Regions from separate parts of the Mesorhizobium sp. B2-4-2 genome, predicted to be linked through region 1. Evidence: predicted binding sites of a transcription regulator. Region 1 holds the regulator's gene; the other holds the start of a gene.
The links. The regulator PhoB, encoded in region 1, activates phosphate uptake and scavenging genes when phosphate is short. The targets are predictions, from matches to a motif close to TGTCATNNANCTGTCAT.
Positions count from the first base shown of each region.

Region 2: phnC (phosphonate ABC transporter ATP-binding protein) is a predicted target of PhoB. The motif match lies at 1,952-1,968, and genes of this name have one in related genera.

Region 1 covers NZ_VFVM01000015.1:93,042-98,202, forward strand. The annotation lists gene pstC (phosphate ABC transporter permease subunit PstC) at 1-483, shown strand, start outside; gene pstA (phosphate ABC transporter permease PstA) at 487-1,338, shown strand; gene pstB (phosphate ABC transporter ATP-binding protein PstB) at 1,335-2,138, shown strand; gene phoU (phosphate signaling complex protein PhoU) at 2,164-2,871, shown strand; gene phoB (phosphate regulon transcriptional regulator PhoB) at 2,891-3,580, shown strand; gene FJ942_RS25655 (ROK family protein) at 3,588-4,829, opposite strand; gene xylF (D-xylose ABC transporter substrate-binding protein) at 5,089-5,161, shown strand, end outside.
Region 2 covers NZ_VFVM01000002.1:1,528-6,688, reverse strand. The annotation lists gene phnK (phosphonate C-P lyase system protein PhnK) at 1-389, shown strand, start outside; gene phnL (phosphonate C-P lyase system protein PhnL) at 455-1,162, shown strand; gene FJ942_RS03670 (DapH/DapD/GlmU-related protein) at 1,159-1,776, shown strand; gene phnC (phosphonate ABC transporter ATP-binding protein) at 2,038-2,886, shown strand; gene phnD (phosphonate ABC transporter substrate-binding protein) at 2,978-3,886, shown strand; gene phnE (phosphonate ABC transporter, permease protein PhnE) at 3,945-4,901, shown strand; gene phnE (phosphonate ABC transporter, permease protein PhnE) at 4,904-5,161, shown strand, end outside.

The DNA of each region.
Region 1 (5,161 bases):
TCCAGCCTGTTTGCCGGCCCGCCCTACGGCATCGGCCTTCTGACCTCGGCGATGATCCTTGCCATCATGGTCCTGCCCTTCATCACCTCGATCACCAAGGATGTCTTCGACACGGTGCCGGCGGTGCTGAAGGAATCGGCCTACGGCATCGGCTGCACGACCTGGGAGGTCACGCGCCGCGTCGTCATCCCCTATACCCGCGTCGGCATCATGGGCGGCGTCATGCTCGGCCTCGGCCGCGCGCTCGGCGAAACCATGGCGGTAACCTTCGTCATCGGCAACGCCCACCGCATCAGCGCCTCGCTGTTCGCGCCCGGCACGACGATCTCGGCGACCATCGCCAACGAATTCACCGAAGCCGACGGCGATCTCTATACGTCTTCGCTGGTGGCGCTCGGCCTGATCCTGTTCGTCATCACTTTCCTGATCCTTGCCCTTGCGCGCTACATGCTGCTGCGCATGGACAGCCGCACGGGAGCCTGACCGATGTCGACGGCCACATCGCTTCACAATCGACGCAAGCGCAGGAATGCCGTGATGATGACGCTATGCGTCACGGCGGCGGGCATCGGCCTGGCCTGGCTGGCGCTCATCCTCGGCGCACTGCTCTATAAGGGCCTGTCGGGTGTTTCGCTCTCTGTGTTCACCGAAATGACACCGCCGCCCGGCGATGCCGGCGGCCTGCTCAATGCCATCTACGGCAGTATCATGATGACAGTCATCGCCGTCATCGTCGGCACGCCGATCGGTGTCCTCGCTGGGACCTACATGGCCGAATATGGCCGCTTCTCGCGCCTCACCACCGTCGTGCGCTTCATCAACGACATCCTGCTGTCGGCACCCTCGATCATCGTCGGCCTGTTCGTCTACGAGCTGCTGGTGCGGCCGATGGGACATTTCTCGGCGATCGCCGGTGCCGTCGCACTGGCCATCCTGGTCATCCCGGTCGTCGTTCGCACCACCGAGGACATGCTCAACCTGGTGCCGAACGCCTTGCGCGAGGCCGGCGCCGCGATCGGCGCGCCGCGCTGGGTGGTCATCCGCTCGGTCGCCTACCGTGCGGCGCTGTCGGGCATCGTCACAGGCATATTGCTGGCCATCGCCCGCATTTCCGGCGAGACGGCGCCGCTGCTCTTCACGGCGCTCAACAACCAGTTCTGGTCGAGTAATCTCAATGCGCCGATGGCCAGCCTGCCCGTCACCATCTTCCAGTTCGCTCTCAGCCCCTACGAGGAATGGCAGCAGCTGGCGTGGACCGGCGCACTCATAATCACCCTTACGGTTCTCGGGCTGAGCATCTTCGCCCGCAGCCTTACCGGACGCAGAGAGGACAGATGAAACCGATGTTGTCCACTGAGTTGAATACGCCCGAAGTCGCGGTCGAGAAAGCCAAGATCGAGGTCAAGGGCCTCAATTTCTACTATGGCCAGTCGAAGGCGCTGAAGGATATCAGCCTGTCGCTGCCCGAGCGCAGCGTCACCGCCTTCATCGGGCCTTCGGGCTGCGGGAAGTCGACGCTGCTGCGCGTCTTCAACCGCATCTACGAGCTTTACCCGAGGCAGAGCGCCGAGGGCCAGGTGCTGCTCGACGGCCAGAATATCCTCGACCGTTCGCAGGATCTCAACCTGCTCAGGACCAAGATCGGCATGGTGTTCCAGAAGCCGACGCCGTTCCCGATGTCGATCTACGAGAACATCGCCTTCGGCGTCAGGCTCTATGAGAAGCTCAGCAAGGCGGAGATGGACGGCCGTGTCGAGCAGGCGCTGAAGCGCGCGGCACTGTGGAGCGAGGTCAAGGACAAGCTCAACGCCAGCGGCCTCAGCCTTTCGGGCGGCCAGCAGCAGCGCCTCTGCATCGCCCGCACGGTGGCGGTGAAGCCGGAGGTCATCCTGCTCGACGAGCCTGCCTCGGCGCTCGATCCGCTGTCGACCGCCAAGATCGAGGAGCTGATCGACGAGTTGCAGGCCGATTATACGATCGTCATCGTCACCCACAACATGCAGCAGGCGGCGCGCGTGTCGAAGCAGACCGCCTTCATGTATCTGGGCGAGCTGGTCGAGTTCGACCGCACCGAGAAGATCTTCACGTCGCCCCGCGAGAAGCGCACGCAGGACTATATCACCGGCCGCTTCGGCTGATCCCAGGCATACGAGGACCAAGATCATGGCCGAACACACAGTCGCAGCCTTTGACGAAGATCTCGGACAGATCAGCAGGCTGATCCGCGACATGGGCGATCTCGCCTCATCGATGGTCGGCGGCGCGACCAAGGCGCTCCTGAATTCCGACAACGCGCTCGCCCAGCGCGTCGTCTCCGACGACGCGATCATGGATGCGCGCCAGCGCGAACTCGACGACCGCGCCATCACCCTGATCGCCAAGCGGCAGCCCATGGCGGACGATCTGCGCCATGTCGTCGGCTCGATCCGCATGGCGGGCGATCTCGAACGCATCGGCGATCTCGCCAAGAACATCGCCAAGCGCGTCGGCACCGTCGGCCTTGCCGCCACGCCGCGCGACCTGTCGCACTCCATCGACGCCATGGCGCAGCTTGTGCTGATCCAGGTCCAAGGCGTGATCGAGGAGTATGCGGCGCGCGATGCCGCGGCACTTGCCAAGCTGCGCGCCGACGATGAACGCATCGACGTCAAATACACGTCGGTCTTCCGCGAGCTGCTGACCTACATGATGGAGGATCCGCGCAACATCACCGCCTGCACGCATCTTTTGTTCTGCGCCAAGAATCTCGAGCGCATCGGCGATCACGTGACCAACATTGCCGAAAATGCCTATTATGTGCTGACCGGCACGCAATTGCCCGCCAATCGCCCGAAGCAGGACGAGACGGCGATGTCGGCGCCAGCGGCTTGACGGCAGGGGTGACCAGTCGATGATCGCGCCACGCATCATGGTGGTGGAGGACGAGGAGCCGCTGGGTGTGCTGCTCCGTTACAATCTGGAATCGGAGGGTTATCAGGTAGAGGTGGTGACGCGCGGCGACGAAGCCGAGATCCGCTTGCAGGAGAATGTCCCTGACCTTCTTGTGCTCGACTGGATGGTGCCGGCGGTGTCCGGCATCGAGCTCTGCCGCCGTCTCCGCATGCGGCCCGAGACCGAGCGGCTGCCGATCATCATGCTGACGGCGCGCGGCGAGGAAAGCGACCGGGTGCGCGGTCTCTCCACCGGCGCCGACGACTATCTGGTCAAGCCGTTCTCAACGCCGGAATTCATGGCACGCGTCAAGGCGCTGCTGCGCCGCGCCAAGCCCGAAGTTCTGTCCAGCGTGCTCAAGGTCGGCGACATCGTGCTCGACCGTGAATCGCACCGGGTCTACCGCAAGAAAAGCGAGATCCGGCTCGGGCCGACCGAGTTCCGCCTGCTCGAATTCATGATGCGACATCCCGGCCGCGTGTTCTCGCGCAGCCAACTGCTCGACAATGTCTGGGGCGAAACGATCTATATCGACGAGCGCACCGTGGACGTGCATGTCGGCCGGCTGCGCAAGGCGGTCAACAATGGCCGCATGCCTGACGTGATCCGCACCATTCGGGGCGCGGGGTATGCGATTCGCGAAGACTAGGGATATGTCACGCAACGTTCTCGCCCACGCCTGATTTCGCCTGTGCCCCCGGCGCGAAAATCTCCTGGTCGACGAAGGTCAGCGCGCGCATGGCGCAGCCCTCGCGGATCAGTGGCAGTTCGTTCGGCTCGGTGTCGAAGGAAATCGATTTCGAGTGCTGGCCGCCGGCGGTCTGGGCAATGGCCTCGCGCAGAGCCGGCTCGATCAGGTCGAAGGCGGCGGCGCTGACGCCGACCATGGCGACCGGCGCCGGATCGATCAGCGCGAACAGGCTGCCAAGGCCGTAACCCAGCGCCTCGCCGGCCTTGCGGTAGGCTTCGCGCTCCGGCCCGTCCTTTTCGCGCGCCGAGGCCGCCAGGGTGCGCATGTCGGCGTCGCTGACGTCGACGGGCTCGGTGTCCTCGCCAAGCTGCCTCGCGTTGCGCCAGATGGCATAGTTGCCGGCATAGGCCTCGACGCAGCCGCGCCGCCCGCAGCGGCAGAGCGCCCCGCCGGGGCGATGGATCATGTGGCCGAACTCGCCTCCGGATGAATGGGTGCCGGTGAACAGTTCACCCTTCAGCACCAAGCCCATGCCGATGCCGTGCGACAAAAGGATGGCGATGAAGTCGTCGCGGTAGCGCTGGGGATCGCGCCAGCGCAGCGCCACCGCCATCATGTTGCAATCGTTCTCCATGGTGGCGGGAATGCCGAACTCGGCCTCCAGTATGTCGGCGAAGGCGATGTCGGTCTGCGGCGTGATCGGCGACCACAGCATGGTGCGCGCATCCGTGTCGGTGATGCCCTGGATCGCCAGCGCGATACGGGCGATGCTGCCGACGTCGAGGTCGGGATCCTCGAACCGCCGCCTGACGATGGCCACGCATTCGCCGATCAGCGCCTCGCGCGACAGGGTGAGCGTGTCCAGCCGGCGCTGCTCTTCAGATATCACCTGGCCGGCATAGTCGATGACGGCAACGGAGAGAAAATTCAGCGACAGCACCACGGTCATCACCGCCGCGGCTTCAGGGTTGAGGCTGAGGCCGACCTGCGGCCGGCCGCGTTTCAGCGCACCGGCCTCGCTCGGCTTGCTCTGCGCCAGGATGCCTTCGCCAATCAGGTCGGAGGAGATCGCCGATATGGTGGAATGGCTGAGCCCGGTGGTCGCGGCAATCTCGGTGCGCGAGGGCTGCCCGGCACGGCGCACGGCCGCGATCACCATCGCCCGGTTGCGTCGGCGCAAATCGTCGTGGCGGATTCCGACCGACATGTTTCTCGCATCCTCCCCGTCGCCGCGTTCTCTCCCCAGGATCCCGACGACCGTCAAATACTGGCAGAACCGGCCTTGGCTGTCATTATTTATTCCGGAGCTCGAAAAAAATTCACGAGGACATCAAAATACATCAGAATCGACGTTGACAGCGTTCCGACGATGGACCAGTGTTTTTTCGAGGCTCGAAAAAATAGAGCCTTTGTGCCGGCCTACGGGCCTGTTTGGTCGCGCCATACGCGGCGCAGGGAGGATTAAGATGAAGAGATTCACAGCCGCCATCCTGGCGGGTGTCGCCATGTCGCTGACGCTCGCGTCGGTCGCGCAGGCGA
Region 2 (5,161 bases), on a different contig from region 1:
CCGCCGTCGACTGGCTGTCGCGCGTCGAGATCGAGGAAGATCGCATCGACGACGAGCCCCGCGCCTTTTCCGGCGGCATGCGCCAGCGCCTGCAGATTGCCCGCAACCTCGTCACCGGCCCGCGGCTGGTGTTCATGGATGAACCGACAGGCGGCCTCGACGTCTCGGTGCAGGCGCGCCTGCTCGATCTCTTGCGCGGCCTCGTCACCGATCTCGGCCTCGCCGCCATCGTCGTCACCCACGACCTCGCGGTGGCGCGGCTTTTGTCCCAGCGCATGATGGTGATGAAAGACGGCCGCGTCGTCGAAAGCGGCCTCACCGACCGTGTGCTCGACGACCCGCGCGCGCCGTACACGCAATTGCTTGTTTCCTCGATTCTGCAGGTTTGACGATGGCGCCAAGTCACCCCCCCTCTGTCCTGCCCGCAAACGAATAACGATTGGAGTACCTTCTGATGCCGACGCCTCTCGTTGTCTCCGATCTCGCCAAGAGCTTCACCATGCATCTGCGCGACGGCATCAAACTGCCTGTCGTCGCCGGTGTCTCCTTCTCGATCCGCGCCGGTGAATGCACCGTGCTCGGCGGCCCGTCCGGGGCCGGCAAGAGCTCGATCCTGAAGATGCTCTACGGCAATTACGCCGTCGACGAAGGCCAGATCATCGTCACGCACGAAGACGGGCTCATCGATCTCGCCAGCGCCAGCCCGCGCACCGTGCTTGCCGTGCGCCGCCAGACCATCGGCTATGTCAGCCAGTTCCTGCGCACCGTGCCCCGCGTATCGGCGCTCGACGTCGTCGCTGAGCCGCTGGTGGAGCGCGGCGAGGATCGCGAAGCAGCAAGAAGCAAGGCGCGCGCCCTGCTGGCGCAGCTTAATCTGCCGGAAAAACTCTGGGCATTGCCGCCGGCGACCTTCTCCGGCGGCGAGCAGCAGCGCGTCAACATCGCGCGCGGCTTCATCACCGGGCACCCGATCCTGCTGCTCGACGAGCCGACAGCTTCGCTCGATGCCAGGAACCGCGAGGTGGTGATCGAACTCATCGCCGCCAAGAAGGCGGCAGGCGTCGCCCTGCTCGGCATCTTCCACGACCATGATGTGCGCGAAGCGGTGGCCGACCGCATCATCGACGTCACCGCCTTCGCCCCGGGAAAGCTCGCCGCATGAGCAGGAAATTGTCGGAGACGCCGCTGGTCCACCCGACGGCGGATGTGGAGAATTCGACGCTTGGCCGGTGGACCGAAATCGCCGACCGCTGTCGGGTTTCGGAAAGCGAACTCGGCGACTATTCCTACATGATGCAGGACTGCGCCGTCTGGTGTGCGACGATCGGCAAATTCTCCAACATCGCGGCAAGCGTGCGCATCAACGCCACCAACCACCCGACCTGGCGACCGACGCTGCACCACTTCACCTACCGCGCATCGGACTATTGGGACGATGCCGAACACGAGAGCGAATTTTTCGCTGAGCGCCGCGCCAGGCGCGTCACAATCGGCCACGACACATGGCTTGGCCATGGCTCGACAGTCCTGCCCGGCATCACCGTCGGCGATGGCGCCGCCGTCGGCGCCGGAGCGGTGGTATCGAAGGATGTCGCTCCCTACACCATCGTCGCCGGCGTGCCGGCAAAGCCGGTCCGCGAGCGCTTCGACCGCCGCACCGCCGAGCGCTACCAGGCGCTGGCCTGGTGGGATTGGGACCATGCGAGGCTGCGCGCCGCACTCGACGATTTCCGTCAGCTCGAGGCCGAAGCTTTCCTGGAAAAATACGGTGGATGACGGTGGTGAATGGAATAGGGCTGCTCACTATTCGCATCCCTTACACAGAGTTCGGGCAGGGGGCTGTCTTCTCGAGCCGCCTGCCTTCCGCAGCTTCAGGGACATGGAAGCACTTCGAGGAACTGATTGGTCCTGGCCTGATCGCGCACGACACGGCTGTGGGTGGTAACAAAACTGACATCAATCCGACACCGCAGGTTCATGGCGCTGCGCTAGCGAGGGTCAACAGGACCTTCAACCGCGACTGGACGGGAACGCACCATGTCAGCCACGCTCGAAATCCGCGGCGTCACCCGACGATTTGGCAAGAACACCGCCGTTAACGATGTCAGCATCTCGATCCCGCAGGGTCAGATGGTCGGCGTCATCGGCCGTTCCGGCGCCGGCAAGTCGACCCTTCTGCGTATGATCAACCGCCTCATCGATCCCAGCCATGGATCGATTTTCTTCGACGGAGCCGAGGTCTCGCAATTGCGCGGTTCGCCGCTCAGGCGCTGGCAGCGCGACTGCGCCATGATCTTCCAGCAATTCAACCTTGTGCCGCGCCTCGACGTGCTGACCAATGTGCTGCTCGGCCGGCTGAACCATCGTCCGACCCTGTCGAACCTTTTCGGCATGTTCTCGCGAACCGAATGTGCGCAGGCGGTCGCGGCCCTCGAGCGGCTCGACATCGCCCGTACCGCGCTGCAGCCCGCCGGCACCTTGTCGGGCGGCCAGCAGCAGCGTGTCGCCATTGCCCGCGCCATGATGCAGCAGCCCCGGGTGATCCTGGCCGACGAACCGATCGCTTCGCTCGACCCGCTCAATGCCAAGGTGGTGATGGATTCGCTGCAGGACATCAATTTGCGCGAGGGCATCACCGTGGTCACCAACCTGCACACGCTGGACACCGCCCGCACCTATTGCAACCGCATCATCGGCATGGCCGCGGGCAAGGTCGTGTTCGACGGGCCGCCGGAGGAGCTTAACCGCGAGGCCGTCCGTCTCGTCTATGGCGCCGACAGCAATGGCGGCGAGATATCCGAGGCCATCACCTCGACCAGCGTTGCCTTCAAGCAAAAGATCGCCGCATCCGCCGGACCGCTCGAACCCGCATTCCCGGGTTACTGAGAGCGACCTGGATCGCCAGCCCGCGTCAGGGCACCCGTCAAAATCACCAACGCCGCCGGCGCGGGGCCGGAACCTACAGGAGAGAAATCAGATGTTCAGGAAAATGGTTTTCAGCGCCGTTTCGGTGCTTGCAATGGCCACCGGCGCGGCGCATGCCGCCGATATGAAGGAATTCCGCGTCGGCATCCTCGGCGGCGAGAACGAAACCGACCGGCTGCGCAACTACCAGTGCCTGGCCGATCACCTGAAGGCTGAATTCGGCTTCGAGAAGGTCTCGCTGTTCCCGGCCGCCGACTATGACGGCGTCATCCAGGGCCTGCTCGGCGGCACGCTCGACTTTGCCGAACTCGGCGCTTCCGGCTATGCCAGCGTCGTCCTCAAGGATCCCAAGGCGGTAACCCCGATCCTCACCACCCAGCAGACCGACGGCGCGACCGGCTACTATTCGATCGGCCTGGCGCTGAAGTCCTCCGGCATCACCGACATCAAGTCGGCCAAGGGCAAGAAGCTCGGTTACGCCGATCCGGATTCGACCTCCGGCTACCTGATCCCGCTGACGCAGATTCCGAAGGACACGGGCGCGTCGAACGAGACCTTCTTCGCCTCGACCCAGTTCAATGGCGGCCATGAGAACAATGTGCTCGCCGTGCGAGACGGCAAGGTCGACGTGGCCGTGGACGATTCCTCCGGCATCGGCGACTTCAAGGACGGCTACACCTCCGGCACCTTCCACAAGGAAGTCGCCAAGGGCGCCGTCGACCCCAACGACTTCGTCGAGGTCTGGCGCTCGGGCCTGATCCCGAACGGTCCGCTGGTCGTGCGCACGGCGCTCGGCGACGAGATGACGGCCAAGCTGGCGGCCTTCTTCACCGACCTGCCCAAGAAGGACAAGGCTTGCTTCGAAGGCGTCGAAGGCGGTGATTTTACCGGCTACGTTCCGGTGAAGGCGGATTTCTATAACGTCATCGTCGAAGCCCGTAAGGCAGCCATCGGCGGCTAAAGGCAGAAGTCAGGAAGGGCGGCGTCGAGAAAACGCCGCCCTTCTTGCATCTCCGACCATGACCCTTTCCCTGACAGCTCCTTCCGGCGCCACGCACCAGATGGCCGACGCCTGGCGTCGCCAGACCTCCTTGCGCCGGCTCTACACCGCCATCGGCGTCGGCCTGCTGTTGGTCGCACTCGGCGGCACCATGTGGTTCGCCGACGATGCCAATGCCGGACACTTCTTCGACCGGCTTCCGCACATACTGGATTTCCTGAGCTGGCTCGTTCCCAAGGACTGGAACGATGTCTGGCGGGCGCTGTTCGACATCGCCTCCCCGCATGACACCGGCACGCAGGAATTCAACTTTCCGCTCGGCCGCGCCTATGTCTGGGGCGGCTTCTACATCCCCGAATATTTCGAGCTGATGCTGACCACGCTTAACGTGGCGCTGGTCTCGACATCAATTGGTTTCGTCTTCGCCGTGCCGTTCTCCTTCATCGCGGCGCGCAACCTGACGCCGCATCCGCTGCTGCGGCTTGTCGTCAAGCGCTTCATGGAACTGCTGCGGGCTTTTCCCGAGATCGTCATCGCCGGCCTGTTCGCGGCCATCGTCTCGATAGGTCCGATCGCCGCCATCATCGCCATCGGTCTGCATTCGATCGGCGCGTTGGGCAAGCTGTTCTATGAGATCAACGAGAACATCGACATGCGCGCCGAGGAAGGCCTGCGGGCCGTCGGCGCCAACTGGTTCGAACGGGTACGCTTTGCCGGCCTGCCGCAGGTGCTGCCCAATTTCATGTCCTATACGCTGCTCAGGATCGAGATCAACGTGCGCATCTCCACCATCATGGGCGCGGTCGGCGGCGGCGGCATCGGCGAGGAGCTGAAGCTGTCGATCTCGCGCGGCTTCGGCGCCAAGACGATAGCCTTGGTGCTGCTCCTGTTCACGACCATCTTCATCGTCGACCAGTTCTCCGCCTGGCTGCGCCGCAAGCTGGTCGGCGAACAGGCCTTTGTGATGAGCGCCTGATCATGACCGCCGCCGAAATCCAGTCGATCGAGGAACGCTTCCCGCAAGTGTTCCGCCGGCCGTTCCACAAGCGTTTCGGGCCGCTGCTGCTGCTTGGCGGCATCTTGCTCTACCTGCTCTACGCGCTGTGGTTCTTCAATCTGCCGCAAGTGCTGCGGGAATCGCATTGGGAGCGGCTGCCGCTGTTCCTGACCCAGTGGATCAGTTACGACGTGCAGCCGATCTTCCGCCTCGACGAGCCGCAGATAACGGCCAAATAC